One region of the Streptomyces sp. NPDC059696 genome, then DNA from elsewhere that is predicted to be linked to it. Evidence: riboswitches for the same ligand, from Rfam matches in the RefSeq annotation. Region 1 holds a riboswitch; each other region holds the start of a gene.

Region 1 (9,969 bases):
TGGTCGCGGGGGCGCTGTGCATGCAGTTCCTCATCGACGACGGCGCCTGGTGGCAGGGCCTGGTGCTGGGCCTCGCGGTCGCCGTCACCGCCACGCTGGGCGACCTCGGCGAGTCCATGATCAAGCGGGACCTCGGCATCAAGGACATGGGCACGCTGCTGCCCGGCCACGGCGGCATCATGGACCGGCTCGACTCGCTGCTGCCCACGGCTCCGGTGGTGTGGCTGCTGCTCGTGCTGTTCGTGGGATCCGGCTGAGCCCGCGCCGACCGGCTTGTCGGTGAGCCCCTGCCCGGCCGGGCAGGGGCTCACCGCTGTCTCGGGGAGACGCTCGAGGGCCTGCAGTGGGACGATTCAGGTGTACCTCCCAAAGGAGGCCATCATGGCCATCATTCGAGAGAGCATCGACGTGGATCGCCGTCCCGAGGAGGTCTACCAGTACGTCATGGACGCCGGCCACATGCCGGAGTGGCAGTTGAGCGCGGTGTCCGCGGAGCGCCTGGACGAGGGGCCCGTCGGCATCGGCAGCAAGGTCCGGGTGACCCGGCACGTCGGCCGCCGTGTCATGCCGATGACCATGGAGGTCACCGAGTACGACCCGCCGCACAGCTGGGGCATGCGCGGCGTCGACGGCCCGGTCCGGGCACAGGTCCACGGCGAGGTCGAGCCCTACGACGAGGGCCGCCGCTCGCACGTCACGATCGACATCGACTTCGAGGGCCACGGCATGGGCAAGGTCCTGGTCCCGCTGGTCGTGCGCCCCCAGGTCCGCAAGGAGCTCCCACGCAACGAGCAGCTCCTCAAGGACCACCTGGAGCACACGGCCGAGTAGCGGGTCCGGACCCCCGGGTGGCTCGGCTCAACGCCGCCGGGGGAACTTCCAGCCGTTCTGGCGCAGCTTGAACAGGACGAACACACCGCAGAGGGCCCACACCCCGAGGAAGGCCCACTTGAACCACGGGGGGCCTTGCCATCTCTCTGCGAGCTGGACAGGGGCCGAGTGGGCCGCATGGGCCGCGTGCGCCACGAAGAAGGAGGTCATGGCTCGCGCGTGCCCCTTCCCTCCGGGGGAACACCCGGTTCCGCGCGGCCGGGCCCGGCGGCCCTGGGCTGCGCAGGGACCGCTAGTCGTCGTCCCCGTCGCTCTGCCGCGAGCGGGAACTCCGGCTCGCACTGCGGGCGATCTCACTGCCGAGCAACGTCACCTTGGCCACCCCCCGCGCCCAGCGCGGGGCGTCGCCCCGGGCTGACCAGTACACGCACACACAGCCGCCGATGAGGAGCAGTACGACAACCGACAGTATGAGCACGACCATGCCCGCCCCCGCTTCCTGTGATGGACCGCCCCATCCTGCCAGCTCAAGACGGCCGCGTGAGCGGGCGGGCTGGGTGGTGGCTGTTGGGGCTCCGCCGGTGGGGAGCAAGGTCAGCGGAGAAGTTGTCGGGCACCGGCCTTTCGGGGTTTGCACGGGTGGGCCGTGCGCCGGACGCCGTAGTGCTGGGCAGAGATCACGCGCATGCCGTCGGGCATGGCACTACCGGCGCTCGGAGAGCCGGTCAGCGGTGAGGTCTCCCGGCACAACGACCGCAACCACCAGGTCAGGGTCCGGCTGGACGGGTGGCGGGGAACCATCAGGTGATGGGAGCGGGGCCGCCTCTGAGCCGTCCGGGGCCGGCCCGCACTGACAGCAGGCACCCACAGGTGATCGCCCCCACCCCACTCCCGCCCGGGAACCCGCAGTTGATCTGCGACAGGGAGGGTTATGCCGAAGCCCGGAGAACTCGTAGGCGCAAGACCTGGACGGGCCCCCCACCTGCACGTTTGTCGACGGTGAAGGGCCTGTCCCTTGTTGCTGGGCCGTCCCTGGGCCGTCCCTGGGCCGTGTCGGCACGCGAGATCGGTCTAACTCAGGTGGACTGGGCCGCGGCACAGTCACGGCGTTCAGCAGAGTGATGGTGAGGCTTCTTTGCTGACGCAGGTTCCCGTCAGCGCCAGATCTGGATCCTCACCGAGAAGGCGCCAGACCCGTTTCCGGGCTTGTTGTCGTTGATGCGTAGAGCCAGGCGCGTTTCACCCGGGCCAAGGCTCTCATTGCGATAGGGGCGCCGCAGGGAGGAGCCGATGAAGAAGTAGCCGTCCTCGGCCGTCTTTCCGAGCAGACTGAATGGCGCCGCACCGGGAAGGGGACTGTCGTTGCTGGCGCTCCATCCGGTCCAGCCGTTGGGGCCGTTTTCGCCCGTGAACCACACGCCAGCCCAGATGCTGCCGCTTGCGCTGATGTCGACCCAGTCGCCATTCTTGAGGTTCACGTTGGTGTCGACGTCGGTGTTCCATTCTGCGACGGTGATGTACTTGTCTACAATGACAGGCATTCTCCCCCACCTATCTATTTGAGTTGCCTTCAGTCGCCGATCAATTCGGCCGTCGTCATCTGTCTCGGAAAGCCACCTGTTGCACTCGAATGACCACTCCGAACCATCCGACTCGTTGGTCACTTCGATGCGGTCCAGGAACCATCCCGGAAGACTGCCGCTGTTGTCGTGTCGAACGTGGAGTGACTCCAGCGATCCAAGTTCCGGGAAGGTAAATGAGCGGATGCACACGCTTCCTCGCTCGAAATCGTCTGCGGGTGAGTCGATCTGGACTTCGCCGCTGCTGCCAGCACTCCCGAACAGGGTGAGGTACACGTTGGCATCTGTTCCGGCCCCATCGATGTCAGCCGTATGGACGACGATGCGGTAGTCGGTCATACACCCCCCAGTTGCCGACCATTGGAAAAATGCTCCTTCGGGCGTGCTGATCGCAACCCGTGGGGAGTCGTATATTTTCTCGTCTGGTGATTCTCGACTACGTCACTTGCTGCTGTGAGGTTTCCGCAAGTGGAGTAGTCGATTACGGTCTATCCCTAATAGTTCTTCGTCAAGCGAGGGCGCTTTGGCTCGTAGAAGGTTCCGTCGCGGAGCATGGCGAACAGGACGCTGATGCGGTGGCGGGCGAGGCGGAGGAGGGCCTGGGTGTGGGTTTTGCCGAAGGCTCGGCAGCGGTCGTAGTAGGTGCGGGATGCGGGATCGTGCACGGCTGCGAACGCGGAGAGGAACATCGCCCGTTTCAGTTGCCGGTTTCCGCCTTTGGGGGCGTGTTCGCCGTGGATCGACGTGCCGGACTGCTTCGAGGCCCGCGTAGGAGGCCAGGTGGGAGTTCATGGACGGCGGCCAGCGACTTCGCCAGCGACGGGACGATCACATCGAGGGTGCCGGTGCCCGGGACGACGACCGTCTGCTCGTCGAGCGCGGTGAAGATGTCGTCGACCAGCCGCTCAGCCATGAGGGCACACCCCACCACCAGAGCGTGAGGGAGCTCCCACTCGCCCGTACCCGCATCGGCCCGACGCGGCCCGACGCGGCCCGACGCGGTCCGGCCGGGCCCCTCTCAGAGTCGCTGTACGGCGCGATTCTAGGACCTGCCCAGACGGGCCGCTATTCGCTAACAGGCTGGTCACTAGCGGTTCTGGCCGCTATCACTGCCGCTATCGTTAGCGGCCCCTGCTGCTATCGATAGCCGCAGGGTGACCCCCGAGCCGGGCCGTCTGTGGGCCGTCCGAGGGTGGCCAACGACGACAGATGACGACGGTCAACGACCCCCCTGCGACCCTTCGGCCGCAGGCCACGTGAATCGATCTGCGACACTGGTACGGCCATGCCTAAGCCCGGAGAACTCACTTTCGTCGCCCCCCGCGGAGCCAAGAAGCCGCCGCGGCATCTTGCCGATCTCACTCCTGCCGAGCGCAAGGAGGCCGTCGCGGCCGTCGGGGAGAAGCCGTTTCGTGCCAAGCAGCTCTCGCAGCACTACTTCGCGCGGTACGCGCACGATCCGGAGCAGTGGACGGACATCCCCGCCGGTGCCCGCAGCAAGCTGCAGGAAGCGCTGCTGCCCGAGCTGATGACCGTCGTACGGCATCTGTCGACCGACCAGGGCACGACGCGCAAGACCCTGTGGCGGCTGTTCGACGGGACGCTCGTCGAGTCCGTGCTGATGCGCTACCCGGACCGGGTGACCATGTGCATCAGCTCGCAGGCCGGCTGCGGCATGAACTGCCCGTTCTGTGCGACGGGGCAGGCGGGACTGGACCGCAATCTGTCCACCGCCGAGATCGTGCACCAGATCGTCGACGGCATGCGGGCCCTGCGGGACGGGGAGGTCCCCGGCGGACCGGCCCGGCTCAGCAACATCGTCTTCATGGGCATGGGCGAGCCCCTCGCGAACTACAACCGGGTCATCGGGTCCATCCGGCGCCTCACCGACCCCGAGCCCGACGGCCTCGGCCTGTCCCAGCGGGGCATCACCGTCTCCACTGTCGGACTCGTCCCGGCCATCCACCGGTTCGCCGACGAGGGCTTCAAGTGCCGGCTCGCGATCTCCCTGCACGCCCCCGACGACGAGCTGCGCGACACCCTCGTGCCGGTGAACACCCGGTGGAAGGTGCGCGAGGTGCTCGACGCCGGGTTCGAGTACAGCGCCAAGTCCGGGCGCCGGCTGTCCATCGAGTACGCGCTGATCCGGGACATCAACGACCAGGCTTGGCGCGGTGACCGGCTCGGGCGGCTGCTCAAGGGCAAGCCCGTGCACGTCAACCTCATCCCGCTCAACCCGACGCCCGGCTCGAAGTGGACCGCCTCGCGGCCCGAGGACGAGAAGGCGTTCGTGGAGGCCATCGCCGCCCATGGTGTGCCGGTGACGATCCGGGACACCCGAGGTCAGGAGATCGACGGGGCGTGTGGTCAGCTCGCCGCCACCGAACGGTAGTCTGACCGTCGTCAGTACAGCTTCACAGAGGCACCTTCACCATCACACCTGCATATTCCGACAGGGGAGCGCCACAGCGCTGAGAGTGCGGCACACGGCCGCAGACCCTCCGAACCTGGCCCAGGTCATTCTGGGTAGGGAGATCGGTCACCACTCGAGCTGTTGCGCCCTGCCCGGGACCCGGAGTCCCGGGCAGGGCCGCGTCTTCTCCTGGTCCTCCAGGAGGAATCCAGTGAGCAACAACAAGAAGCGGATGACGGCGGCGGTCGTCGGGCTCGGCCTGGTCGGCACGCTCGCCGCCTGCGGGTCGTCCGACGGCGGTCAGGGGTCCGGCGACCCCAAGACCGTGACCCTCGTCAGCCACGACTCGTGGGCCGCGTCCGAGGACGTCATCGCCGCCTTCGAGAAGCAGTCCGGCTACAAGGTGAACGTCCTGAAGGACGGTGACGCCGGCCAGGCCGTGAACAAGGCCATCCTGACCAAGGACAACCCGCAGGGCGATGTCCTCTTCGGCGTCGACAACACCCTGCTGTCCCGCGCCCTCGACAACGGCCTGTTCCAGTCGTACGAGGCGAAGGGATCCGAGCGGGTCGAGCCCGAGTACCGCGTCGACCAGGACAAGCACCGCGTCACGCCCGTCGACACCGGCGACATCTGCGTCAACTACGACAAGAAGTACTTCGCCGACCACAAGCTGCAGCCGCCGCGCACCTTCGACGATCTGGTGAAGCCGCAGTACAAGAACCTGCTCGTCACCGAGAACGCCTCCGCCTCCTCGCCCGGGCTCGGCTTCCTGCTCGGCACGGCCGCCGCGTACGGAGACGACAGCTGGGCGGGCTACTGGAAGAAGCTCAAGGCCAACGGCGTGAAGGTCGTCGACGGCTGGGAGCAGGCCTACAACCAGGAGTTCTCCGGCTCGGCCAGTGGCAGGAAGGCCAAGGGCGACCGGCCGCTCGTCGTGTCGTACGCCTCCTCGCCGCCCGCCGAGGTCGTCTACGCCGACCCGAAGCCGAGCACCGCCCCGACCGGTGTCGCCGAGGGCACCTGCTTCCGGCAGGTCGAGTACGCGGGGCTGCTGGCCGGCGCCAGGAACAGCGAGGGCGGCAAGGCCTTCCTCGACTTCCTGGTCAGCAGGACGTTCCAGGAGGACATGCCGCTCAACATGTTCGTCTACCCGGTGACCGAGGGCGCCCAGGTGCCGCCGGAGTTCGTGAAGTACGGGCCGCAGGCGAAGGACCCGGAGACCATGGACCCGGCGAAGATCGCCGACCATCGCGACCAGTGGGTCAAGTCGTGGACGTCACTCGTACTGAAGTAGCCCGCACCCGGCGCGGGAGCGCGGCGCGGCTCGGTCTGCTGGCCGTGCCCGTCGCGTTCTTCGCCGTCTTCTTCGCCTACCCCGTCGCCGCGATCGTCGCGCGCGGTCTGAAAGCCGACGGGGTCTGGCACCTCGGGCGGATCGGGGAGGTGCTCGCCCAGTCCGACGTCCGGCACGTGCTGTGGTTCACCACCTGGCAGGCGCTGGTCTCCACGGTGTTGACCCTGCTCGTCGCGCTGCCCGGCGCGTACGTCTTCGCGCGCTTCGACTTCCCCGGCAAACAGGTCCTGCGTGCGGTCGTGACCGTCCCGTTCGTGCTGCCGACGGTCGTCGTCGGCACGGCGTTCCTGGCGCTCGTCGGGCGGGGCGGGCTGCTCGACGAGCTGTGGGGCGTACGGCTGGACACCACCGTGTGGGCGATCCTGCTCGCGCACGTCTTCTTCAACTACGCGGTCGTCGTCCGGACCGTCGGCGGGCTCTGGGCGCAGCTCGACCCGCGGCAGGAGGAGGCCGCCCGGATGCTCGGGGCGTCCCCGCTGCGGGCCTGGCGTCGGGTCACCCTGCCCGCGCTCGCCCCGGCCGTGGCCGCCGCCGCGCTGATGGTCTTCCTGTTCACCTTCACCTCGTTCGGTGTCGTGCAGATCCTCGGCGGGCCCACCTTCTCCACCCTGGAGGTGGAGATCTACCGGCAGACGTCGGAGATCTTCGACCTGTCGACGGCGGCCGTGCTGACCCTCGTCCAGTTCGTCGCGGTGGGCGCGATCCTCGTCGTGCACGCCTGGACCGTACGGCGGCGGGAGACCGCGCTGCGGCTGGTGGACGCGTCCATGACCGTGCGCCGGCCGCGCGGCGCGGGGCAGTGGGCGCTGCTCGGCGGGGTGCTCGTCACCGTCGCCCTGCTGCTGGTGCTGCCCCTGGCCGTGCTGGTGCAGCGGTCGCTGGACGCCCCGGCCTTCGGCTACTACCGGGCCCTGACCCGGCAGGACGGGGGAGTGTTCCTGGTCCCGCCGATCGAGGCGATCGGCAACTCCCTGTCGTACGCCGTCGCCGCCACGCTCATCGCCGTGGTGATCGGCGGGCTCGCCGCGGTCGCGCTCACCCGGCGGGACGCCGGGCGGTTCGTGCGCGGCTTCGACGCGCTGCTGATGCTGCCGCTCGGGGTGTCCGCGGTGACCGTCGGTTTCGGCTTCCTGATCTCCCTCGACGAGCCGCCGCTGGATCTGAGGTCCTCCTGGATCCTGGTGCCGCTCGCGCAGGCGCTGGTCGGGGTGCCGTTCGTGGTGCGGACCATGCTGCCCGTACTGCGGGCGGTGGACGTGCGGCTGCGGGAGGCGGCCTCGGTGCTCGGGGCCTCGCCCTGGCGGGTGTGGCGGGAGGTGGACCTGCCGATGGTGCGGCGGGCGCTGCTGATCGCGGCCGGGTTCGCCTTCGCGGTGTCCCTCGGGGAGTTCGGCGCGACGGTGTTCATCGCGCGGCCCGACCGGCCGACGCTGCCGGTGGCGGTGGCCCGGCTGCTGGGCCGGCCCGGTGACCTGAACTACGGGCAGGCGATGGCCCTTTCGACGATGCTGATGGTGGTGTGCGCGGTGGCCCTGCTGGTGCTGGAGAGGCTGCGGACGGACCAGACCGGGGAGTTCTAGATGCTGCTGAGCCTGGAGGGTGCGACGGTCCGTTTCGGCGGGCGTGCCGTGCTGGACGCCGTCGATCTGGAGGTCGCCGAGCACGAGATCGTGTGTGTGCTCGGGCCGAGCGGCAGCGGCAAGTCGACGCTGCTGCGGGCGGTGGCCGGGTTGCAGCCGCTCGACGCCGGCCGGGTGGTGCTCGACGGGCGTGACCAGGCGGGCGTGCCCGCGCACCGGCGGGGCGTCGGGCTGATGTTCCAGGATCATCAGCTGTTCCCGCAGCGGGACGTGGCGGGCAACGTGGCGTTCGGGCTGCGGATGCGCGGCGAGCCGAGACCGCAACGGCCCGAACGAGTCCAGGAGTTGCTGGACCTCGTGGGGCTGCCGGATGCGGGCCGCCGGGCCGTCGCCTCACTGTCCGGCGGGGAGCAGCAGCGGGTGGCGCTGGCCCGGGCCCTCGCGCCGAGCCCGCGGCTGCTGATGCTGGACGAGCCGCTGGGCCAGCTCGACCGGTCACTGAGGGAGCGGCTGGTCGTCGAACTGAAGGAACTGTTCGGCCGGTTGGGTACGACCGTGCTCGCCGTGACGCACGACCAGGGGGAGGCCTTCGCGCTGGCCGACCGGGTCGTGGTGATGCGGGACGGGCGGATCGCCCAGTCCGGCACGCCTCTCGAGGTGTGGCAGCGGCCCGCCGACGCCTTCGTCGCGCGTTTCCTGGGCTTCGAGAACGTGGTCGAGGCGACCGTCGGAGCGGAGGCGGCGGACACGCCCTGGGGCAAGGTGCCGGTGCCGGAGGGCGCTTCGCAGGGCACCCGCACGCTGCTGGTGCGGCCTGCCGGGGTGCGGCTGGTGCCCGCCGAGTCGGGCCTGCGCTGCACGGTGACCGCACGCACCTTCAAGGGCACCCACGTCGCCGTCCGTCTGCAGTCGCAGGACGCCCCGCGGCTGGAGGCGGCGTGTGCGCTGCGGGCGGCACCCGAGGTCGGGGACGAGGTCGGCGTGGAGTTCGACGCGGCGGACGTCGTGGTGCTCGGCTGATCGTCCGCGGCCTGCGGTGCACACGGGACGTGACCCGCCCCCCGGTGGGGGGACGGGCCACGTCACGAGGTGTGCGGACGTCAGCTGTCGCTGTTCGCTCCGCGGCGGCGCATGCCGAAGAACACCGCACCGCCGCCGACGACGACCAGGGCCGCCGCGATCCCGGCGATGAGGCCGGTGTTGGAGTCGGCACCGGTCTCGGCGAGGTTGGAGTCACCGGCCGGGGCGGGCGCGTTGCCCGCGGGCGAGGAGCTCTGGCTCTCCGACGGCTCCGGAGCGGGGCTCTCGCTCTCCTCGGCCGGCTTCGACGGGGACGCCGACGGGGTCGGGGTCGCCGGGGGAGTCGAAGCCGGGGGCTCCTCCTCCTTCTTGCAGGCCGTGGCCGGGGTGACGAGGTTCGGCTTGATGTCCTCGTCGACGTACTTGGCGGCCTTGACGTGGATGCGGTACTCGGCGTTCGGCTTCCAGTCGTCGGCGAAGGTGATGGTGGTGCCCTCGCGCGAGCCCTTGACCACCTGCTCGCCGACCTTCTTCACGTCGGCGCCGTTGTTCTCCAGGTACACGGTGACCGTCGCCGGGATGCCGGCGGGGTCGACGTCGGTGACGGTGATGACGCCCTTGTCGCCGTCACACTTCGCCTCGGCGGAGAACTCGCTGATGTCGCAGGCGAGTGCGTTGCCGGCGGTGCCGAGCGCGAGCGCGGCCGAGGCGGCGACGACACCGAGGATGCGCACGGTACGCGCGCGGCGGGATACGGACAGAACTGTCACGTTTGTCCTTTGCAGGATTGCTGAAGCGGGGGGCTGCGGCCGTGCTGACCGGACATCAGCACTACCGTGAGGCTCACAGGTCTATAAGCGCTGCATAAGTAGTGTCAACGCATATGCAGGCTGCAAGCAGTTGCTTTGCCTTCTTATTAACCGCCGAGACGTTTCAACGCCTCGGGCGCCTCCTCGATCCGCTCCACGAGCGCGATCCGCTGCTCCATCGAGCGCCCCGCGGCCAGCGACCGGAGCAGCGGCCACGCGGGCAGCCGCTCCGTCCAGTGCGTACGGTTCACCAGCACCATCGGCGTCGGTTCGCCGCGCGACTCGTAGTAGTTGGGCGTCGCGTTGTCGAAGATCTCCTGCAGGGTCCCGGCGGCGCCCGGCAGGAACACCACACCCGCGGTGGACCGGGCCAGCAGGC
Region 2 (9,969 bases), on a different contig from region 1:
GGGCACGCGAAGCCCTACTGAGCCCTACTGCTCCTTGAGGAACCCTTCCGACACCTTCAGGAAGATGTCGTTCGCCTCGGCCTCCCCGACCGTCACCCGCACACCCTCGCCCGGGAACGGCCGGATCACCACACCCGCCTGCTCACAGGCCTGCGCGAACGCGACCGTGCGCTCCCCCAGCCGCAGCCACACGAAGTTGGCCTGGGTCTCGGGCACCGTCCAGCCCTGAGAGCGCAGCCCGTCGACCACGCGCGTGCGCTCACACACCAGCGAACCGACCCGGCCGAACAGCTCGTCCTCGGCCCGCAGTGAGGCGATCGCCGCCTCCTGAGCGAGCTGGCTCACGCCGAACGGCACCGCCGTCTTGCGCAGCGCCGCCGCCACCGGCTCATGGGCGATGGCGAACCCGACGCGCAGGCCGGCGAGGCCGTACGCCTTGGAGAAGGTCCGCAGGACACAGACGTTCGGCCGGTCCCGGTAGATCTCGACGCCGTCCGGCACCTCCGGGTCGCGGATGAACTCGCGGTAGGCCTCGTCGAGGACCACCAGGACATCACGCGGCACCCGGTCCAGAAACCGCTCCAGCTCCGCCCGCCGCACCACCGTGCCGGTCGGGTTGTTGGGGTTGCACACGAAGATCAGCCGGGTCCGGTCGGTGATGGCGTCGGCCATCGCGTCGAGGTCGTGCACATCACCGGGGGTCAGCGGTACCTGGACCGACGTCGCGCCGCTGATCTGCGTGATGATCGGGTACGCCTCGAAGGAGCGCCAGGCGTACATCACCTCGTCGCCGGGGCCGGACGTGGCCTGGATCAGCTGCTGGGCGACACCGACCGAGCCGGTACCGGTGGCCAGGTGGGAGAGAGGCACGCCGAACCGCTCGGACAGCTCGTTCATCAGCCCCGTGCAGGCCATGTCCGGGTAGCGGTTGAAGTTGCCGGCCGCCGCCGTCACGCTCTCCATCACGCCCGGCAGCGGAGGATAGGGGTTCTCGTTGGAGGACAGCTTGTAGGCCACCGGACCACCTGCCGCGGCGGGCTTGCCCGGCTTGTAGGTGGGGATCCCCTCCAGCTCGGCGCGCAGCTTGGGGCTCGTCTCGCTCACCGCAGTCCTCCTCGTGAAGACCGGCGGCCCATGACCGCCGCCGACATCCAATACTCCTCACCTTATGAGGATTCGGCGCCGCTGCGTATAGCCACGGCCGACCGGCCGTCCTCGTCCTCCCCAGCCCCACTGGCATCTGGGGCATCGCCGCCCCAAGGCGTACGAATCCGGGGGCGCGCCGCACATATATCTATGCGCCGGTGGTGTACGCCGTGGCGCGCATCCCCCGTGCAGGTGAGTTGAGACCTCTTCGCAACCTCAGCCACTTGGCAGGCACGTGCGCGCCGACAACACACGTACTGTCAAGAAAGCGCTCAACCTCCTTTGTTTCCACGGCAATTGAGGTTAAATGATCATGCAGAAACGTGCCTGTCAACGCGTGCATATGCGTCCGCACTACCCCACCGCATGAGCCCTACTATCGGCTCGCCATGACAGCAGCAGGGAAGCACCAGGTGAGCCGCGCGGAAACCTCACGGCGAGGCAGCCGGCCGGGTCGGGCCGGCATCAGAGACGTGGCCGCCGCCGCCGGAGTCTCCATCACGACCGTCTCCGACGCCCTCAACGGCAAGGGCCGGCTCCCGGACGCCACCCGGCGCCATGTCCGGGAAGTCGCCGACCGGCTGGGCTACCGGCCCTCCGCCGCCGCCCGGACCCTCCGTACCGGCAAGTCGGGCCTCATCGGCCTGACCGTGACCACCTACGGGGATGAACCTTTCACCTTCACCGAGTTCGCGTACTTCGCCGAGATGGCACGGGCCGCCACCTCCGCCGCGCTCGCCCGCGGCTACGCCCTCGTCATCCTGCCCGCGACCTCCCGCCACGACGTGTGGTCGAACGTCGCCCTGGACGGCACGGTCGTCATCGACCCCTCCGACCAGGACCCGGTCGTCAGCGAGCTCGTCCGGCAAGGCCTTCCGGTGGTCTCCGACGGCCGCCCGGCCGGTGCACTGCCGGTCACGGCCTGGGTCGACAACGACCACGAGGCCGCCGTCCTCGGCATCCTCGACCACCTGGCCGACGCCGGCGCCCGCCGCATCGGCCTGCTGACCGGCACGACGACGGACACCTACACCCACCTGTCGACCACCGCGTACCTGCGCTGGTGCGAGCGTGTGGGACAGGATCCGGTCTACGAGGCCTATCCGGCGCACGATCCGTGCGCGGGTGCCGTCGCCGCGGACCGGCTCCTCGCCCGGCCCGACCGGCCCGACGCGGTCTACGGACTGTTCGACCCGAACGGCACCGACCTGCTCGCCGCCGCCCGCCGCTACGGCCTGCGCGTCCCCGACGACCTGCTGCTGGTCTGCTGCAGCGAGTCCACTGTGTACGCCAACACCGAGCCGCCCATCACCACCCTCTCCCTGAAACCACGCCGCATCGGCACCGCGGTGGTGCAGCTCCTCATCGACGCCATCGAGGGAGTGGAATCCGACCACCCGGTGGAGCAGGTGATACCGACGGAGCTGATCGTGCGCACCTCGTCCCAGCGACGCCCGCCGCGCACGACGGTCAGCCCTCCGCGATCGCCCGAGGGCGCCTGACCCCGCACCCGGCCGGGGAAGATCGCCCTCCTGAGGAGAAACCGGGCCGGTCGCCCGGAGAGAAAGGATCGTTCTCGCGAAGAGAAGAAGGGCGAGGGCGGTCACACGGTGGTCAAAGCCTGGCCCAATCGGGGCGAAAGCCGCGGTGAACTGGACTCTTGCTCTGATTCACCACCCCTGGGTCATCACATGACACGATCCGCATTCCTATGATGGGCCCACGACACCCGCGGGCCGCTACGACCAGGCAGTCCGATGCGGTGCAATGCGGCGCGATGGTGGAGGGGTCGATGACTCAGGGGGCCGGTCAGGGACCCGAGGTGGAGCGGACGGCGACGTTGCGCGACTTCCGGGTGCCCGCGTACGTCCACGAGGCCGGTCCGTACGTCCACAGCGTCCACCCCGAGGTCGCCCCGCCGCCCGAGGAGACCTACCCCGAGGGATACACGCCGACCCAGCGCGACCTTCCCGTCGTCAACCGGGGTGACACTGTTCAGGTGACCGTGGATCCCGAGACCACCGCCCCGCAGTCCACCACCGGGCAGGGCCCGCTGTACGTCGTGGGTGACGTACACGGCTACCTCGACCAGCTGGTGTCCGCCCTCCAGGAGAAGGGCCTGCTCGACGCCGCCGGCAACTGGTGCGCGGGCACCGCCCGGCTCTGGTTCCTCGGCGACTTCACCGACCGCGGCCCGGACGGCATCGGCGTCATCGACCTGGTGATGCGGCTGTCCGCCGAGGCCGCCGCGGCCGGTGGCTACTGCAAGGCACTCATGGGCAACCACGAGCTGCTCCTGCTGGGTGCGAAGCGGTTCGGCGACACCCCCGTCAACTCCGGAGCGGGCACCGCCACTTTCCAGGCGGCCTGGCTGCTCAACGGCGGCCAGAAGACCGACATGGACCGCCTCCAGGACCACCACCTGCAGTGGATGTCCCGCCTGGACGCCGTCGAGGAGGTCGACGGGCACCTGCTCGTCCACTCCGACACCACCGCCTACCTCGACTACGGCCGCTCCATCGAAGAGGTCAACGACACCGTCCGCGAGACGATCACCCGCAACGACGCGGACGAGGTCTGGGACCTGTTCCGCAAGTTCACCAAGCGGTTCTCCTTCCGCGACGAGGGCGGCGCGGAGGCCGTGCGCTCCCTGCTCGATACGTACGGGGGCACTCGTATCGTTCACGGCCACAGCCCGATTCCGTATCTGCTCGGTGAGGTCGGCTCGGAGGAGGACGAGGAGAGCCGCGACCCCGTGATCGAGGGCCCGCACGTCTACGCCGACGGACTCGCCATCGCGATGGACGGTGGCGTGACCATGGCCGGAAAACTGCTGGTCCAGCAACTGCCGCTGGAGACGTGAACGTTCACCGCGCAGGCGTCCCCCCTCGGCTGACCGGGCCGGTGCGGGGTCAATTTCGGTAAACCCCCTGTCACCGCGCACCGTCACCGCTCTACCATCGGCTTATCCGTAGCAGGCTCCCCTCCGTTTCTGCCCGACGGCTCGTCAGCATGCCGAGCCCCAAGCCCTACGGAGCATCGGGGGATGCACATGAACAGCGTTCCGCAGCACCTGCTGAGCGAGGACCGCCAGGAATACGAGCGGATCCTCGATGAGGCGCTGCGCTCCGCACCACACCGTCCGGAACTGGCCGCTGTCGGACAGCGGCTCAACCCCGAACAGCTGCGCACCATGGCCCTGAGCGCCACCGCGCTCATCACCGCGGCCGCGGCGACCGAATACCAGCACTACGTCAAGGTCCGCGACGAACTGCGTCAGCCGGCGTCGGCCGGTTCACCGGCCGTGCGCGGGTCCGGGTCCGGCTCCTCCGAGCCGGGCGCGGACGCCTCGGGGCTCGCCGCCACCGTGGGAGGGGTCGCGGAGGCCACGGGCGCGGGCGCCGTCGCCGTGGTCGCCGTCCTCGCACCCGTGCTGGCCGGGACCGCCGCGGCGATCTTCCTGCTCGTCGGCTACATCCTGCGGATGCTCGATCCCGGGCAGGGATTCGCCCGGACCATGCTCACCACGGGCTGGGTGTTCGGTGGCGTGACCGCGATCGCGATCCTCGTCGCCGCCGTGGGGCTGCTGCTCACCGCCCTGCGCAACAAGCCCACGGCCGAGGTCGGGCCGTACGGCGAACTGCGGGGCGAGGTGGCCCAGGCCAAGGAGGCCTGGCACGAGGCCCTGCTGGAACGCGGCATCCTGCCCTTTCTGCGGGAAGCACTCGCCGACCCCGGCGCGGCCGCGGCGCTGCACCACTCGCCCTCGCCCGCCCCGGTCAGCCGCATGCCGCACCTCGGCTACGACCGCCCCGGGTTCACCAGCCCGGACGACGGCGACCGCGGCTCGCGCCCCAGTTTCAGCAGCCCGGACTACTCCAGCCCGGACTTCGGAGGACCGGAGCACCAGCCGGAGTAACGGTCGGAGCAGCCCTCGGAGTCCGTTCCGAGCGGCGCCTCCCACAGGCCGGGGGCCTCACCCGCCCCCGAGCCTGTGCGCGGCCGGTCAGTCCGCGATGGGCAGGTAGACGCGATTACCGCTCGCGGCGAACTCCTTCGACTTCAGAGCCATGCCCTCCTCGATCTCGGTCCGCGTGCCGCCGTGTTCCCGGCGGATGTCCTGCGAGATCTTCATGCTGCAGAACTTGGGACCGCACATCGAGCAGAAGTGAGCCGTCTTGGCGGGCTCGGCGGGCAGGGTCTCGTCGTGGAACTCCCGTGCCGTGTCCGGGTCGAGAGCCAGGTTGAACTGGTCCTCCCACCGGAACTCGAAACGGGCGTCGGACAACGCGTCGTCCCACTCCTGCGCACCCGGGTGTCCCTTGGCGAGGTCCGCCGCGTGGGCGGCGATCTTGTAGGTGATGACGCCGGTCTTGACGTCGTCGCGGTTCGGCAGGCCCAAGTGCTCCTTGGGCGTGACGTAGCACAGCATCGCCGTGCCCCACCAGGCGATCATCGCGGCACCGATGCCGGAGGTGATGTGGTCGTACGCCGGTGCGACGTCCGTGGTCAGCGGGCCGAGCGTATAGAACGGAGCTTCATCGCAGATCTCCTGCTGAAGGTCGATGTTCTCCTTGATCTTGTGCATCGGGACATGGCCCGGGCCCTCGATCATGGTCTGCACGTTGAAACGCTTCGCGATCCGGTTGAGTTCCCCGAGCGTGCGCAACTCCGCGAACTGCGCCTCGTCGTTGGCATCCGCGATCGATCCGGGCCTGAGGCCGTCCCCCAGCGAGTACGTGACGTCGTACGCGGCGAGGATCTCGCACAGCTCCTCGAAGTTCTCGTACAGGAACGACTCCTTGTGGTGCGCGAGGCACCAGGCCGCCATGATCGAGCCGCCGCGGGAGACGATGCCCGTCTTGCGGTTCGCCGTCAGCGGCACGTACGCCAGGCGCACCCCCGCGTGGACGGTCATGTAGTCCACGCCCTGCTCGGCCTGCTCGATGACCGTGTCCTTGTAGATCTCCCAGGTCAGCTCCTCGGCGCGGCCGTCGACCTTTTCCAGGGCCTGGTAGAGCGGCACGGTGCCGATCGGCACGGGGGAGTTGCGCAGCACCCATTCCCGCGTGGTGTGGATGTTGCGGCCCGTGGAGAGGTCCATGACCGTGTCGGCGCCCCATCGGGTCGCCCAGGTCATCTTCTTGACCTCCTCCTCGATGGAGGACGTCACCGCGGAGTTGCCGATGTTGGCGTTGACCTTCACCAGGAACCGCTTGCCGATGATCATCGGCTCGATCTCCGGGTGGTTGACGTTGGCCGGCAGCACGGCCCGGCCTGCGGCGATCTCGTCGCGGACCACCTCGGGCGAGACGTTCTCCCGGATGGCCACGTACTCCATCTCGGGCGTGATCTCGCCGCGGCGGGCGTACGCGAGCTGGGTGACCGCCTCGCCGTTCCTGCCGCGGCGCGGCTGGCGGGGCCGGCCGGGGAAGACCGCGTCCAGGTTACGGAGACCGCCGCGGGGCGAGGTGTGCTTGATGCCGTCGTCCTCGGGACGGACGGGGCGGCCCGCGTACTCCTCGGTGTCGCCCCGGGCGATGATCCAGTTCTCGCGCAGCGGCGACAGGCCCCTGCGGACGTCGGTGTCGACGAGTGGATCGGTGTACGGGCCGGACGTGTCGTACAGCGTGACCGACCGGCCGTTGGTGAGGTGCACCTGACGGACCGGCACGCGCAGGTCGGGGCGGGTGCCCTCGATGTACGCCTTGTGCCAGCCGATGGACTTCCCGGCCTCCTCGGACGTCTCGTCCTGAACGGAGGCAGGCGTGCGTGCGTCCTTGTTGGTCATGAGACCTACTCCCTACGCCGGCATTACCCGGTAACAGGTTCGGCGGTCGACGCAGCGGTTTCCGTCCGGCGATGTCTCGTGTGAAACATCACTCGACTCCGGCGATGTTTCATGTGAAACATCGCTGGGACGGAGGTCAGCGCCCTCTCAGCCCGGTGCTCCGAGCTCCCGCGTGTACAAAAGGTGCCCCCACGCTAGCGGCAATTCTGGCGCGGTGAACAGAGGGCCCCCCTCGTTCTTGCGATGATCGGGCGGTGACCACGACGCAGCGTCCCTCCTACCCCTCGCCCGAGCCGCCCCGCGGATCCGGCGCCGGAAACGGCAACGGCCGTGGTGACGGCCCTGCTGAGGGCCATGATTTCGCCACCGGGTCCGGGCAGGCACCGGCCGGGCCACAGCGACCGCGCGGACCTCGGGGGCCGGGCGGGACACAGCCTCCCGCCCCGAGACGGGAACCCGCGTACGGGTACGGGCAGGACGCGGGCTTCGGCTCCCAGGACCATGGCGCGTACGGGCAGGGCCCCGGCCACAGCACCGGTCACGGCCCCGCTGCCGGGCAGGGCCCGGGGCCGGCCGCAGGCGGTGGAGGACAGAGCCACGGTCGCGGCCCCGACGGAGACGGTGGACACGGTCACGGCGGGGGCGGTGGCCACGGCGGTCACGGACACGGTCCCGGGCCGGGTGGCGGGCACGGGCACTCCCACAGTCATGGCCCGGCCACCCCCGTCTCCCAGCACCTGCGCAAGGTCATCGCGGCGATCCTGATCCCGTTCGGCGTCGCCGTGCTGGTCGGTCTCGCCGTGCTGTGGCCGGGCGGCGCCCCGGCGCACGAGCGCACCGGAGTCGGTTTCGACCGGCAGACGCAGGACGCCACGGTCACCAAGGTGGTCGAGGTGAGCTGCAAGGAGGCCGGCGCTTCGGGCGTTCCGCCGACCGGCGACACCTCCACCGCCGAGGGCTCCTCCGCGGTGCAGGAGGAGAAGGGCACGTGCAAGCGGGCGACGATCCGGGTCGACAGCGGTGACGACAAGGGTCGTACGTTCACCGAGATCGTCCAGCCGGACCAGTCCCGTCAGCTGCACGAGGGCCAGGAGGTCGTGGTCGCCTACGAGCCTTCTGCGCCGAAGGACCTGCAGTACTCGGTCACCGACATCAACCGCGGTCTGCCCATGGCGCTGCTCGCGGGCATCTTCGCCGTCGCCGTGGTGATCGTCGGGCGGATGCGGGGCGTCATGGCGCTGGTCGCGCTGGCCATCAGTTTCATGGTGCTGAACTTCTTCATCCTGCCCGCGATCCTGCAGGGTTCCAACCCGCTGGTCGTGGCGGTGGTCGGCGCGAGCGCCATCATGCTCATCGCGCTGTACCTGTGTCACGGCCTGTCCGCCCGGACGTCCGTCGCGGTGCTCGGCACTCTCATCTCACTGTTGCTGATCGGCGTCCTCGGCTCGGTGTTCATCGACTGGGCGGCTCTGACCGGCAACACCGACGACAACACCGGGCTGATCCACGGCCTGTACCCGACGATCGACATGAGCGGTCTGCTGCTGGCCGGCGTCATCATCGGCTCGCTCGGCGTGCTGGACGACGTCACGGTCACGCAGACCTCGGCGGTCTGGGAGCTGCACGAGGCCAACCCGTCGATGGGCTGGCGGGGGCTCTACCGCGCGGGCATCCGGATCGGCCGCGACCACATCGCCTCGGTCGTCAACACGCTCGTCCTCGCCTACGCGGGTGCCGCGCTGCCGCTGTTGCTGCTGTTCTCCATCGCGCAGTCCAGTGTGGGGACGGTCGCCAACAGCGAGTTGGTCGCGGAGGAGATCGTGCGCACCCTGGTCGGTTCGATCGGCCTGGTCGCCTCGGTGCCGGTCACCACCGCCCTGGCGGCGCTGGTGGTCTCGGCCGACCGTCCCGGCGCGGAGCCCGTCCCGGAGACCGCCGCGGTTCCGGCACGCGGTGGAAGGGGTCGGCGCCGCAAGCGCTGACGCCGCCGCGTTCACGACGGCCCGCCGACCTGAGGAAGGCCGACTCGCGTACCCGACCGAGAACGGCCGACCCGAAAGGGCCGACCCGGGAACGGCCGACCGATGGGGCCGACGCGAGGAAGATCGTAGGACGATCGCAGGAAGAAGCGTTCCTTCACAGCTCGGCGGCACCCGGTGAAGCGTTACTCCACCGTGCCGCCGGGTCCATGTCTCAGCCGGCGCCCTGCTCGGCGAGGATGCGGTCCAGGGCCTCGTCGAGGTGCGCGTCGAAGTCGGCGAGCGACCCCTCCTGGCCCAGCGGCACCAACTTGTCCGTACGGTCGAGGAAAGCGACGAGCGGTGCCGTCGAGGACCGGAACAACGCCTGGTCGCTGCCCACCTGAAGCCGGATCAACACCTCGCCCAGCGCGTCGGGTTCGACGGGCGTGACGCGCACATCGCCCTCCCCGCACGGCCGGCCGACCCCGTCGATCAGCAACTCCCGCCCGAAAGCCCACGTCACCGGGGCGTCACCGGGCAAGTGGAACGTCAGCCGGACGGCATAGGGATCACTGGACTCATAGCGCAGCTCCACCGGAATGCGGAAGGAGAGCTCCTCGGACACGAGAAAGCTCATCATGACCTCTGCTTGTACGGACTCGCGCATCGACAACCCCGTCAATCGCCGTTACTGGCCGGGAACAAACCTCTGACACTTGATGGAATCTTGCTGAACGTACACAGCAGATCACAAGGAGTGAGTTTTCACATACTGATAGAGAGTGCGAGCGAGCCGAGCACGCGCCCGATCTCGACCTGCAGTTGCCGGGCCGCGGGCAGCAGCCGGTCGGCCTGGTGTGCGGGGAGTGAAATGGCCATCGTCGCGGCCGTGCTGCCGAGCGTGAGGGGAATCGCGGCGCAGACCGCGCCCAGGGCGTACTCCTGGCGTTCGGTCACCGGCTCCATGCGCCGGATCCGCTCCAGGCGTCTGAGCAGACTGTGGTTGTCGCGCACCGTGTAGGGCGTGAGGGGCTGCACCGGATAGCGGTCGAGGTGGTCACGGCGGGCGTC
Region 3 (9,969 bases), on a different contig from region 1:
CCGTCGGTGCCCCACAAGCGGCTGCTGCGCACCCGCCGGGCGGCCACCCTCGCCGAGATCGGCGCCTGGGAGCTGCGCGACCCCCGGCTCACCGCCCTCCTGGAGAGTCATGCCCTCGGCCACGGCCTGGACCCCCGTCTCACCCCGGCGAGCGCGGCCGTGCTGCCGTACATGGAGCACGCCTTCGGCACCTGGTACGTGCGCGGCGGGCTGCGGGAGCTGGCGCGGGCCGTCCACGAGCGGTGTCTGGCCCGGAAGGTCGAGTTTCACTTCGGTGCCGACGTCACCGGTGTGCTGGAGAAGGACGGCCGGGCGTCAGGGGTGGAGTTCGCCGACGGGTCGGTGGCGGAGGCGGACTTCGTGGTCGCCGGGGTCGCGCCCGCCGCACTGGCCCGGCTGACGGCGGGCACCGTCGTACGGGGGGACGGCGAAGTGCCGCCGCAGCCGGCCGCGGCGTCCCGGCTGACGGTCCTGCTGGCCCTGCGCGGCGCCCGCCCCGGGGGCACGGCACACCGCACGGTGGTGCACGCCCCGGACCGCGAGGCGGAGCTGGAGGCCCTGTTCGGCACGGCGGCCGGGACCCGGCGCCCCACCGTCACGGTCCTGCGGCCCGACGACCCGAGCTCCGCCCCGGCGGACCACGAGGCGGTCACCCTCACGACGGTGGTGCCCGCGCGTCCCGGCCGGTCCCACGACGACTCCGCCGATCTCGCCGACCTGGCCGACCTGGCCGACCTGGCCGACCTGGCCGACCTGGCCGATCACATGATCACCGTCGCCGAACGGGCCGTACCCGGGCTGCGCGACCGTCTCCTCTGGCACGAGGTGAGCACGCCGGACGACATCGCGGACGCGACGGGCGCGCCGGGCGGAGCGGTTCCGGTGCCGGCCCTGGCGGCGGGCGGCGGACGGCTGCTGCACCCGGCCAACGGCACGCGGGTGCCGGGCCTGTTCGCCGTGGGCGGCTGGGCTCATCCCGGCGGCGGGCTGCCGCACGCGGGAATGTCGGGCGCGCTGGTGGCGGGGCTGATCGTGGAGGGGCCGGAGTTCCGCGGCTCGCAGTGAGGACGGCGCCGCCGCGGGGCGGGGTCCTCAGAAACGGTACTGCTCGTCGAAGCCGTTCCCCTGCGGCTGCTGCCCGCCGCCCTGGTAGGGGTACGGCTGCTCGGGCGGCAGTTCCTGCCCGTACTCGTCGGTGTTGCGCTGCTGCGGGACCCACACGCCGCCGGGCGGGGTCTCCCCGCCGTAGGTGCCGGCGTACTGCTCCTGGCCGTACGCCTGCTGACCGTAGTACTGCTGCTCGCCGTAGGTGCCGTCGTAGGTGCCCTGACCGTAGTTCGACGAGCCGATGTACGGGTCCGAGTAGGCGGCGTACTGCTGCTGGCCGGTGGCGTCGTAGCCCTGCTGCGTCCCGTAGCCGGAGTAGTCGTAGGCGTAGGACTGGTCGGCGGCCTGGGCGGCGTACTGGTCGTGGGGCTGCTGGCCCGCGGTCTGGTACCCGGTGTCGTAGACGCCGTACGAGCCGCTGTCCTCGGGCATGGGCTGGGGCTCGTAGACGGCGGTGGTCTCGGCCGACGCCGGCTGGGCGGAGCGGGCGGGGGTGAAGACGTCGTCCCCGTCGTAGTCGTCGCCCGGGCCGTGGGGGGCGGGGTCGCGGCGGTAGGCGGCCGCCCCGTCGTCGTAGCCGCCCTCGGCCTCGAGGCCGGTGACCTCCAGCGTCGGCTCCTGGCGGCCGCGCTCGCCGCGGCGGCGCTTGCTGCCGCCCAGCGCGGGCGCGTTCATCGCCCAGCCGGCCGCGAAGCCGCTGCGGAACGACAGGGTGACGTAGGTCTGCCCGACCGCGAAGGCGGCCGCTCCCACTCCGATCACGACCACCGACGGGATCAGCACACCGACGACGACACCGAGGAACCCGGCGAAGGCCAGCAGGCGCCAGCGCAGCCGCGCCTTGTACTGCAGCAGCACCTCGCCCAGCAGCCACAGCGCGACGATGCCGAACGCGATGTAGAGGACCGCCCAGCCCATGTACGCCCCTCTCCCAGTGGCCGCTACGCAGTGTGTCGTATACCGGTGCGAACGGTCTAGGCCTGCGGTGAGTGGTGCAGGCCCAGGTTCTCGTAGATCTCCAGTGTCGCGGTGGAGTTGTTCAGCGTGATGAAGTGCAAGCCGGGCACGCCCTCGTCGAGCAGCCGCGCACAGAACTCCGTGGCGAATTCGATCCCAATGGAGCGTACAGCGGCCGGATCGTCTTTTGCTGTGAGGATCCGCTCTTTCAGGGCAGCGGGGAACGCGGCGTTGGTGAGGGAGCCGATCCGCTCCAGGGTCTTCACGCTGGCGATCGGCATGACCTCGGGAATGATCGGGGTGTCGCAGCCGGCGGCCGAGACCCGGTCGCGCAGCCGGAGGTAGTCCTCGGGCTGGAAGAACATCTGCGTGATGGCGTAGTCCGCGCCCGCACGGCACTTGTCGACGAAGTGGCGGACGTCGGTCTCCCAGTCGCGGGAGCGCGGGTGCATCGCCGGGAAGGCGGCGACGCCCACACAGAAGTCGCCGGAGGCCTTGATCAGTTCCACGAGCTCGGCGGCGTAGGCGAGGCCCCGCGGATGCGGCACCCACTCACCCATCGGGTCGCCGGGCGGGTCACCGCGCAGGGCGAGCATGTTGCGGATCCCGGCGTCGGCGTACTGGCCGATGATGTTGCGCAGATCGGCCACCGAGTGGTCGACCGCGGTGAGGTGGGCGATCGGGGTGAGGGTGGTGTCGGAGGCGATCGCCTCGGTCGCCTTGACCGTGCCCGCGCGGGTGGAACCGCCCGCGCCGTAGGTCACGGAGACGAAGTCGGGCGCCACCGCCTCGACCCGGCGCAGCGCGTTCCACAGGTTCCGCTCGCCCTTCGGGGTCTTGGGGGCGTAGAACTCGAACGAGTACGTCGTCTTGCCGGCTGCGAGCATGTCGCGGACGGTGCGCGCGTGGTCCGACCTGATGGATGCGGTGCCGAGGGCCATACCGGCAGGTTAGCCAGGGGCTGTCGGTCCCCCAACCGCAGGCCGACATTTGCCCGGATTGTCCGCTTGCTGTCCATCCCTTGGACAGACCGTCGTCACCACGCCTCCCGAAGCCGCTCCTACGCCTCCCGCAGCCGCTTGGCGAACTCGGACGCCGCGGCCCCCGGGTCGTCGGCCTCGGTGATCGCCCGTACGACGACGACGCGCCGGGCCCCGGCCTCCAGGACCTGATCGAGGCGGGACAGGTCGATGCCGCCGATGGCGAACCAGGGGCGGTCGGTGCCGAGGGCGGCCGTGTACCGGACGAGGTCCAGGCCGGGTGCGTGACGGCCGGGCTTGGTCGGCGTCGGCCAGCACGGGCCGGTGCAGAAGTAGTCCACGCCCTGCTGGAGGGCTGCCGCGGCGGCCTCGGACTCGGCGTGGGTGGAGCGGCCGATCAGGACGTCGTCGCCGAGGATCGCGCGGGCCGCGGGGACCGGGAGGTCGCCCTGGCCGAGGTGCAGGACGTCGGCGCCGGCGGCGTGGGCGACGTCCGCCCGGTCGTTGACCGCGAGCAGCTTGCCGTGCCGGGCGCAGGCCTCGGCGAGGACGGCCAGGTGCTCCAGCTCCTCACCGGCCTCCATGCCCTTGTCCCGCAGCTGCACGATGTCGACGCCGCCGGCCAGCACGGCGTCGAGGAACTGCGGCAGGTCGCCCTGCCGCTTGCGCGCGTCGGTGCAGAGGTAGACCCGGGCGTCGGCGAGCTGGGCCCGTGCGGTGGCGGCGGTGCCGGTCATGCGTGTCCCCCTGGATGTCGTGGCGTACGGGTGTCCGCGTGGGCGCCGTGCGGCGCGGGATCGCCCCGGCCCGCCGCGCACGCCTCGGGCACCCTACGCCTGCCCCCGGCACGGACGGACGGGCCCCACCGGGCGTCGCGGCCCCGCGGTGAGCGGCGCCGCGGGAGGCCGGGAGGTGCGCAGGTCGCCCGGGCACGAGGCACCCCCGGGCCGTGACCCCCGGGCCACGGCCCCACGTCGGGCGGTTGTTCAGGTCCGGTCCCGCTCGCACGGCACCGGACGGTTGTCCGGTCGCGGCCGGGTCAGACCGCGAGCGCCTGGGCGCGGCGCTTCACCTCCGTGCCGCGGTTCTCGCTGAGCGCCTGCGCGGGGGTGCCGGGCAGGCTGTCGTCCGGGGTGAAGAGCCACTCCAGCATCTCTTCGTCCGTGAAGCCGTCGTCCCGCAGCAGTGTCAGGGTCCCGGACAGGCCCTTGACGACCTTGTCCCCGTCGATGAAGGCGGCGGGGACGTGCAGCGCGCGGTTCTCACCTCGGCGTACGGCGATGAGCTGGCCGTCCTTGACCAGCTGCCGCACACGCGTCACCTCGACGCCGAACTGTTCGGCGATGTCGGGGAGGGTGAGCCAGGCGGGGACGAGAGCATCGATCTTTGCGTCAATCTCGGTCACGGGAACCAGCCTGCCATTCGCCACTGACAGTCGGAAGCCGGGCGGTCCACCCGGGCGGGGCCCGCTAGGCCGTGGCCGCCTTCATGGGCCGGGCCGGATCCGCCAGCAGCACCGGGTTCATCGCCGTGCCCGATTCGATCAGGCGGCGGCCCTGCGCCAGGTCCCGGGGCCGGCCCACCGCCAGCAGCGCGACCAGGCGTTCACCCCGCAGCCAGCACACCGTCCAGGCCGGGCCGGAGGGGTCGCCCCGCCACAGGGTCGTGTCCGCGGCCGGGTGGTGCCCGGCGTACTGGACGAACCGCCCGAACTGCTCGGACCAGAAGTAGGGCACCGGGTCGTACACCGCCGAGGGCTCGCCGGTGGCCCCTCCGACGATGTTCACGGCGACCGTGCGCGGCCCCTGGAGCGCGTTGTCCCAGTGGTGGATCAGCAGGCGCTCGCCGTAGCGCCCGGAGGGGAAGGACGCGCAGTCGCCGACCGCGTACACGTCCGGCAGGGTCGTGCGCAGGTGCTCGTCGGCGACGATCTCGCCGTGGGTGCCCAGCGCGATACCGGAGCCGGCCAGCCAGGCCGTGGCGGGGCGGGCGCCGATGCCGACGACGACCGCGTCCGCGGGCAGCCGCGAGCCGTCGTCGAGGACGACCGCACCGGGCTCGACGCGCTCCACGCGCGCGTGCGTGCGCAGGTCCGCCCCCGCGTCGGTGTACCAGCCGGCCATCGGGGCGGCGACCTCGGCGGGCAGCGCCCCGGCGAGGGGGCGTTCCGCGGCCTCCACCACGGTCACCGCGCAGCCCGCCTCGCGCGCGGCCGTGGCGAACTCCGCGCCGATCCAGCCCGCGCCGACGACCACGATGTCGTGCCGGCGGGCCAGCACGGGCCGCAGCCGCTCGGCGTCGTCCAGGGTGCGCAGCAGGTGCACGCCCGGCACGCCGTCGGTGCCGGGCAGCCGGACGGGTTCCGCGCCCGTCGCGACGACCAGGACGTCGTACGGCACGGGCCCGACCTCGGTGTCCAGCTCGTGGTCGGCGGGGCGCACGCCCAGCACCTCGCAGCCGAGCCGCAGTTCGATGCCGAGGGCTTCGAAGTCGACGTCGAAGGCGGAGCCCTCGGACTTGCCGAGCAGGACGGCCTTGGACAACGGGGGCCGGTCGTAGGGCTGGTGGGGCTCGGCGCCGATCAGGATCACGTCACCGGTGAAGCCCTGCTCGCGCAGCGCGACGGCGGTCTGCACCCCGGCCATGCCCGCACCGGCCACGACGACGCGCCGCGGCGCGGACGAACCTGGTTCCTGCGTCTGCTCGCTCACCTGATCACCATAGACACCTGACGTTCTGTCAGTCAGTGCTCGTGCGCCGTGACCTGCTCCACAACGCTCGTGCCGTTGCCCCGCTGGGACTCCCACTCCCAGGTCTCCTCCAGCCGCACCCGACCGTCGGGCAGCTCCACGACCGAGGAGACGCAGTGCCCGGAGGACGTGGTGCCGTCCCGCTTGAGCTGGACGTACCGGAAATCCAGCCGGTCACCTTCCCGGGTACCCACCAAGTGCCCGCGTACGACGTCACCGCCGGTGTACTCGGCCCAGATCTCGCCCTGCCGCTCGTGATAGGTGAACCGGGTGCGGGTGCCCACCTGGCCCGGGGCCTGGTCGGCGACCGGGGCGAGGACGAGACCGTCGAGGGATCGGGCCATGGGACGAGGCTCCCTTACTGCTGGACAGGGCATCGGGCTAGGGTGGCCAACGTAAAGCACTCGCGGGAGCCCGGACGCACCGGGCTGAGAGGGAGGCTGGCGGCCTCCGACCGTACGAACCTGATCCGGGTCATGCCGGCGAAGGGAGGGGCTGGACGCCCATGTCGCCTACGTCCACATCGACGTCCGCGTCGTCAGACGTCCTGGTCATCGGGGGCGGGATCATCGGCCTGGTCACGGCCTGGCGGGCCGCGCAACGCGGGTTCGCCACGGCCGTCGTGGACCCCGAGCCCGGCGGCGGAGCCGCACAGGTGGCCGCCGGGATGCTGGCCGCCGTCACGGAACTGCACTACGGCGAGCAGACCCTGCTCGGCCTGAACCTCGCCTCCGCCCGCCGCTACCCGGACTTCGCCGCCGAGCTCACCGAGCTGACCGGCCGGGACCTCGGCTACCGCCGCTGCGGCACGCTCGCCGTGGCGCTGGACGCCGACGACCGGGCCCACCTGCGCGAACTGCACGCCCTGCAGCAGCAGTCGGGGCTGGAGTCGCAGTGGTTGTCGGGGCGCGAGTGCCGGCGCCTGGAGCCGATGCTCGCGCCGGGGGTGCGCGGGGGGCTGCGGGTCGACGGCGATCACCAGATCGACCCCCGGCGGCTGGCCGGGGCGCTGGTCGCCGCGTGCGAGCGGACGGGCGTGGTCTTCCACCGCACGTGGGCGGAGCGGCTCACCGTCGTCCGGGAGCGGGCCGCGGGCGCCGTCCTGGCCGACGGGAGCGAGGTGGCCGCCGGACAGGTGGTGCTCGCCGCGGGCAGCCTGAGCGGCCGGCTCCCGGGCGTCCCCGAGGACGTGCTGCCTCCCGTGCGGCCGGTGAAGGGGCAGGTCCTGCGGCTGACCATGCCGCAGCGGCACGGGCCGTTCCTGAGCCGCACGGTGCGCGCGGTCGTGCGCGGCAGCCACGTCTACCTGGTGCCGCGGGCGAGCGGCGAGCTGGTCGTCGGGGCCACCAGCGAGGAGCTGGGCTGGGACACCACCGTGACCGCGGGCGGCGTGTACGCGCTGCTGCGGGACGCGCACGAACTGGTCCCGGGCATCACCGAGCTGCCGCTCACCGAGACCCGGGCCGGTCTGCGGCCCGGCTCCCCCGACAACGCGCCCCTGCTCGGCCCGACCGGTCTGGAGGGCCTGCTGCTGGCCACCGGGCACTACCGCAACGGCGTCCTGCTCACCCCCGTGACCGGCGACGCCCTGGCCCACGTCCTGGCGACGGGCGAACTCCCCGAGGAGGCCCGCCCCTTCACGCCGAAGCGCTTCTCCCCCGCCACCGCACTCACGGAGCAGCCCGTATGAACATCTCCGTCAACGGCGAGCCCCGGGACGTCGGGCCCGGCACGGCTCTCGACACGGTCGTGAGGTCGCTCACCGCCTCGCCCTCGGGTGTGGCCGCCGCCCTCAACGAGACCGTCGTCCCCCGCACCCAGTGGCCCTCCACGCCCCTCTCCGAGGGAGACCGCGTGGAAGTCCTCACCGCCGTCCAGGGAGGCTGACCATGGCCGACGACCCGTTCGTCCTCGGTGGTACGTCCTTCACGTCCCGTCTGATCATGGGTACCGGCGGGGCGCCCAGCCTCGACGTGCTGGAGCGGTCGCTGGCCGCGTCCGGGACGGAGCTGACGACGGTCGCGATGCGCCGGGTGAACGCCTCGGTGCACGGCTCGGTGCTGTCCGTCCTGGACAGGCTGGGCATCCGGGTGCTGCCCAACACGGCGGGCTGCTTCACCGCCGGCGAGGCCGTCCTCACGGCCCGTCTCGCGCGCGAGGCCCTCGGCACCGACCTGGTCAAGCTGGAGGTCATCGCCGACGAGCGCACGCTGCTGCCGGACCCGATCGAGACGCTGGAGGCGGCCGAGACCCTGGTCGACGACGGCTTCACGGTGCTGCCGTACACCAACGACGACCCCGTGCTGGCGCGGAGGCTGGAGGACGTGGGCTGCGCGGCGATCATGCCGCTCGGCTCCCCGATCGGCTCCGGGCTCGGCATCCGCAACCCGCACAACTTCCAGCTGATCGTGGAGCACGCGCGCGTGCCGGTGATCCTGGACGCGGGCGCCGGCACGGCCTCGGACGCGGCACTGGCCATGGAGCTGGGCTGCGCGGGTGTGATGCTCGCCTCGGCGGTGACACGGGCGCAGGAGCCCGTGCTGATGGCCGACGCCATGCGGCACGCGGTGGAGGCGGGGCGGCTGGCGTACCGGGCGGGGCGGATCCCCCGGCGGCACTTCGCCGAGGCGTCGTCGCCGGCGGAGGGCATGGCCGTGCTGGACCCGGAGCGGCCCGCTTTCCGGTAGCCCGGGGGGTCGCGTCACACGGCCCGGGGGGCACGCCACGGGTCGGCTGCACCCCCGCCCCGTTCCGGTGGCAGGGGGGTCATGGCACACGGCCCGGGGGACACGTCACAGGTCGGCTGCAGTCCCGCCCCGGATTCCGCCGGGGGGACGGGGCTGTCGGTCATGGCTCGTACACTCGCCTGCGTGGACACGACCCTTCAGGACCCCTTGGTCGGGCAGGTGCTCGACGGCCGGTATCGCATCGACGCGCGGATCGCGGTCGGCGGGATGGCCACGGTCTACCGGGCCGTGGACACCCGGCTCGACCGGGTCCTCGCGCTCAAGGTGATGCACCCCTCGCTCGCGGTCGACGCCTCGTTCGTCGAGCGGTTCATCCGCGAGGCGAAGTCCGTGGCCCGGCTGGCCCACCCGAACGTGGTGCAGGTCTTCGACCAGGGCACCGACGGCTCGTACGTGTACCTGGCGATGGAGTACGTCGCGGGCTGCACCCTGCGGGACGTGCTGCGCGAGCGCGGGGCCCTGCAGCCGCGGGCCGCCCTGGACATCCTGGAGCCCGTGCTGGCCGCCCTGGGCGCCGCCCACCGCGCCGGTTTCGTGCACCGCGACATGAAGCCCGAGAACGTGCTGATCGGGGACGACGGCCGGGTCAAGGTCGCCGACTTCGGCCTGGTCCGGGCCGTCGACACGGTGACGAACACCACCGGCACCGTGCTCGGCACGGTCTCGTACCTGGCCCCGGAGCAGATAGAGGACGGCACCGCCGACCCCCGCGTCGACGTGTACGCGTGCGGCGTGATGCTGTACGAGATGCTGACCGGCGACAAGCCGCACGACGGGGACTCCCCCGCCGTGATCCTCTACAAGCACCTGCACGAGGACGTGCCCCCGCCGTCGGCGGCCGTGCCCGGCATGGCCTACGAGCTGGACGCGATGGTGGCCTCGGCGACGGCCCGCACCCCGGCGGTGCGCCCGCACGACGCCGTGGCGCTGCTCGCGCAGGTCCGGGACGGACGCCAGCGGCTGGACGACGACCAGCTGGACGCGGTGCCGCCGCAGGCGCTCGCGATGGACCACGACAACGGCGACGACCGGACGACGGTGATCCCGCGCGCCCTGACCACGCCGCACCCGCTGCCGGCCGACGAGGACGACGCGGCCGGGGAGTCCCTCGACCGCACCAGCCGTTTCGCCTCTCCGCCGCCTCCCCCGCCCGTCCGGCGCCGTCCGGGATCCCGGCGCGGCCCGGCGGCGATCGTCGTCGCGGTGCTGCTCGCGCTCGGCCTGGGCGTCGGCGTCTGGTACATCAACTCCGGCCAGTTCACGGAGGTCCCGCCGCTGCTGGCGAAGACTCAGGACCAGGCCGAGGACCGGCTGCGGGACGCCGGCCTCGAACTCGGCAAGGTGGAGCACGCCTACAGCGACACCGTGGAGCGCGGCCGGATCATCAGCAGCGACCCGAAGGCCGGGGCGCGCATCCGGGGCAACGAC

What was found. A riboswitch is a leader RNA that binds a small molecule or an ion and turns the genes downstream of it on or off. The one in region 1 is predicted to bind thiamine pyrophosphate.
Region 2: another riboswitch for thiamine pyrophosphate. It lies ahead of thiC (phosphomethylpyrimidine synthase ThiC); the one in region 1 lies ahead of ACFV20_RS20310 (thiamine ABC transporter substrate binding subunit).
Region 3: another riboswitch for thiamine pyrophosphate. It lies ahead of thiO (glycine oxidase ThiO); the one in region 1 lies ahead of ACFV20_RS20310 (thiamine ABC transporter substrate binding subunit).

Annotation. Positions count from the first base shown of each region.
Region 1 is NZ_JBHWFG010000017.1:77,590-87,558, forward strand. Features, by position in the region: gene ACFV20_RS20275 (phosphatidate cytidylyltransferase) at 1-257, shown strand, start outside; gene ACFV20_RS20280 (SRPBCC family protein) at 382-831, shown strand; gene ACFV20_RS20285 (hypothetical protein) at 859-1,041, opposite strand; gene ACFV20_RS20290 (hypothetical protein) at 1,124-1,315, opposite strand; gene ACFV20_RS20295 (PLAT/LH2 domain-containing protein) at 1,986-2,750, opposite strand; partial or broken gene ACFV20_RS20300 (transposase) at 2,906-3,324, opposite strand; gene rlmN (23S rRNA (adenine(2503)-C(2))-methyltransferase RlmN) at 3,697-4,803, shown strand; TPP riboswitch at 4,856-4,962, shown strand; gene ACFV20_RS20310 (thiamine ABC transporter substrate binding subunit) at 5,057-6,121, shown strand; gene ACFV20_RS20315 (ABC transporter permease) at 6,160-7,761, shown strand; gene ACFV20_RS20320 (ABC transporter ATP-binding protein) at 7,762-8,781, shown strand; gene ACFV20_RS20325 (LAETG motif-containing sortase-dependent surface protein) at 8,862-9,542, opposite strand; gene ACFV20_RS20330 (LOG family protein) at 9,698-9,969, opposite strand, start outside.
Region 2 is NZ_JBHWFG010000003.1:202,563-212,531, forward strand. Features, by position in the region: gene hisC (histidinol-phosphate transaminase) at 25-1,104, opposite strand; gene ACFV20_RS04690 (LacI family DNA-binding transcriptional regulator) at 1,536-2,648, shown strand; gene ACFV20_RS04695 (metallophosphoesterase) at 2,924-4,009, shown strand; gene ACFV20_RS04700 (hypothetical protein) at 4,193-5,065, shown strand; gene thiC (phosphomethylpyrimidine synthase ThiC) at 5,153-6,937, opposite strand; TPP riboswitch at 6,930-7,119, opposite strand; gene ACFV20_RS04710 (YibE/F family protein) at 7,192-8,919, shown strand; gene ACFV20_RS04715 (SsgA family sporulation/cell division regulator) at 9,131-9,565, opposite strand; gene ACFV20_RS04720 (IclR family transcriptional regulator) at 9,664-9,969, opposite strand, start outside.
Region 3 is NZ_JBHWFG010000035.1:31,423-41,391, forward strand. Features, by position in the region: gene ACFV20_RS30075 (phytoene desaturase family protein) at 1-1,065, shown strand, start outside; gene ACFV20_RS30080 (hypothetical protein) at 1,093-2,025, opposite strand; gene metF (methylenetetrahydrofolate reductase [NAD(P)H]) at 2,082-3,005, opposite strand; gene thiE (thiamine phosphate synthase) at 3,125-3,781, opposite strand; gene ACFV20_RS30095 (Rv2175c family DNA-binding protein) at 4,084-4,449, opposite strand; gene ACFV20_RS30100 (NAD(P)/FAD-dependent oxidoreductase) at 4,514-5,755, opposite strand; gene ACFV20_RS30105 (hypothetical protein) at 5,788-6,138, opposite strand; TPP riboswitch at 6,191-6,302, shown strand; gene thiO (glycine oxidase ThiO) at 6,300-7,484, shown strand; gene thiS (sulfur carrier protein ThiS) at 7,481-7,681, shown strand; gene ACFV20_RS30120 (thiazole synthase) at 7,684-8,481, shown strand; gene pknB (Stk1 family PASTA domain-containing Ser/Thr kinase) at 8,665-9,969, shown strand, end outside.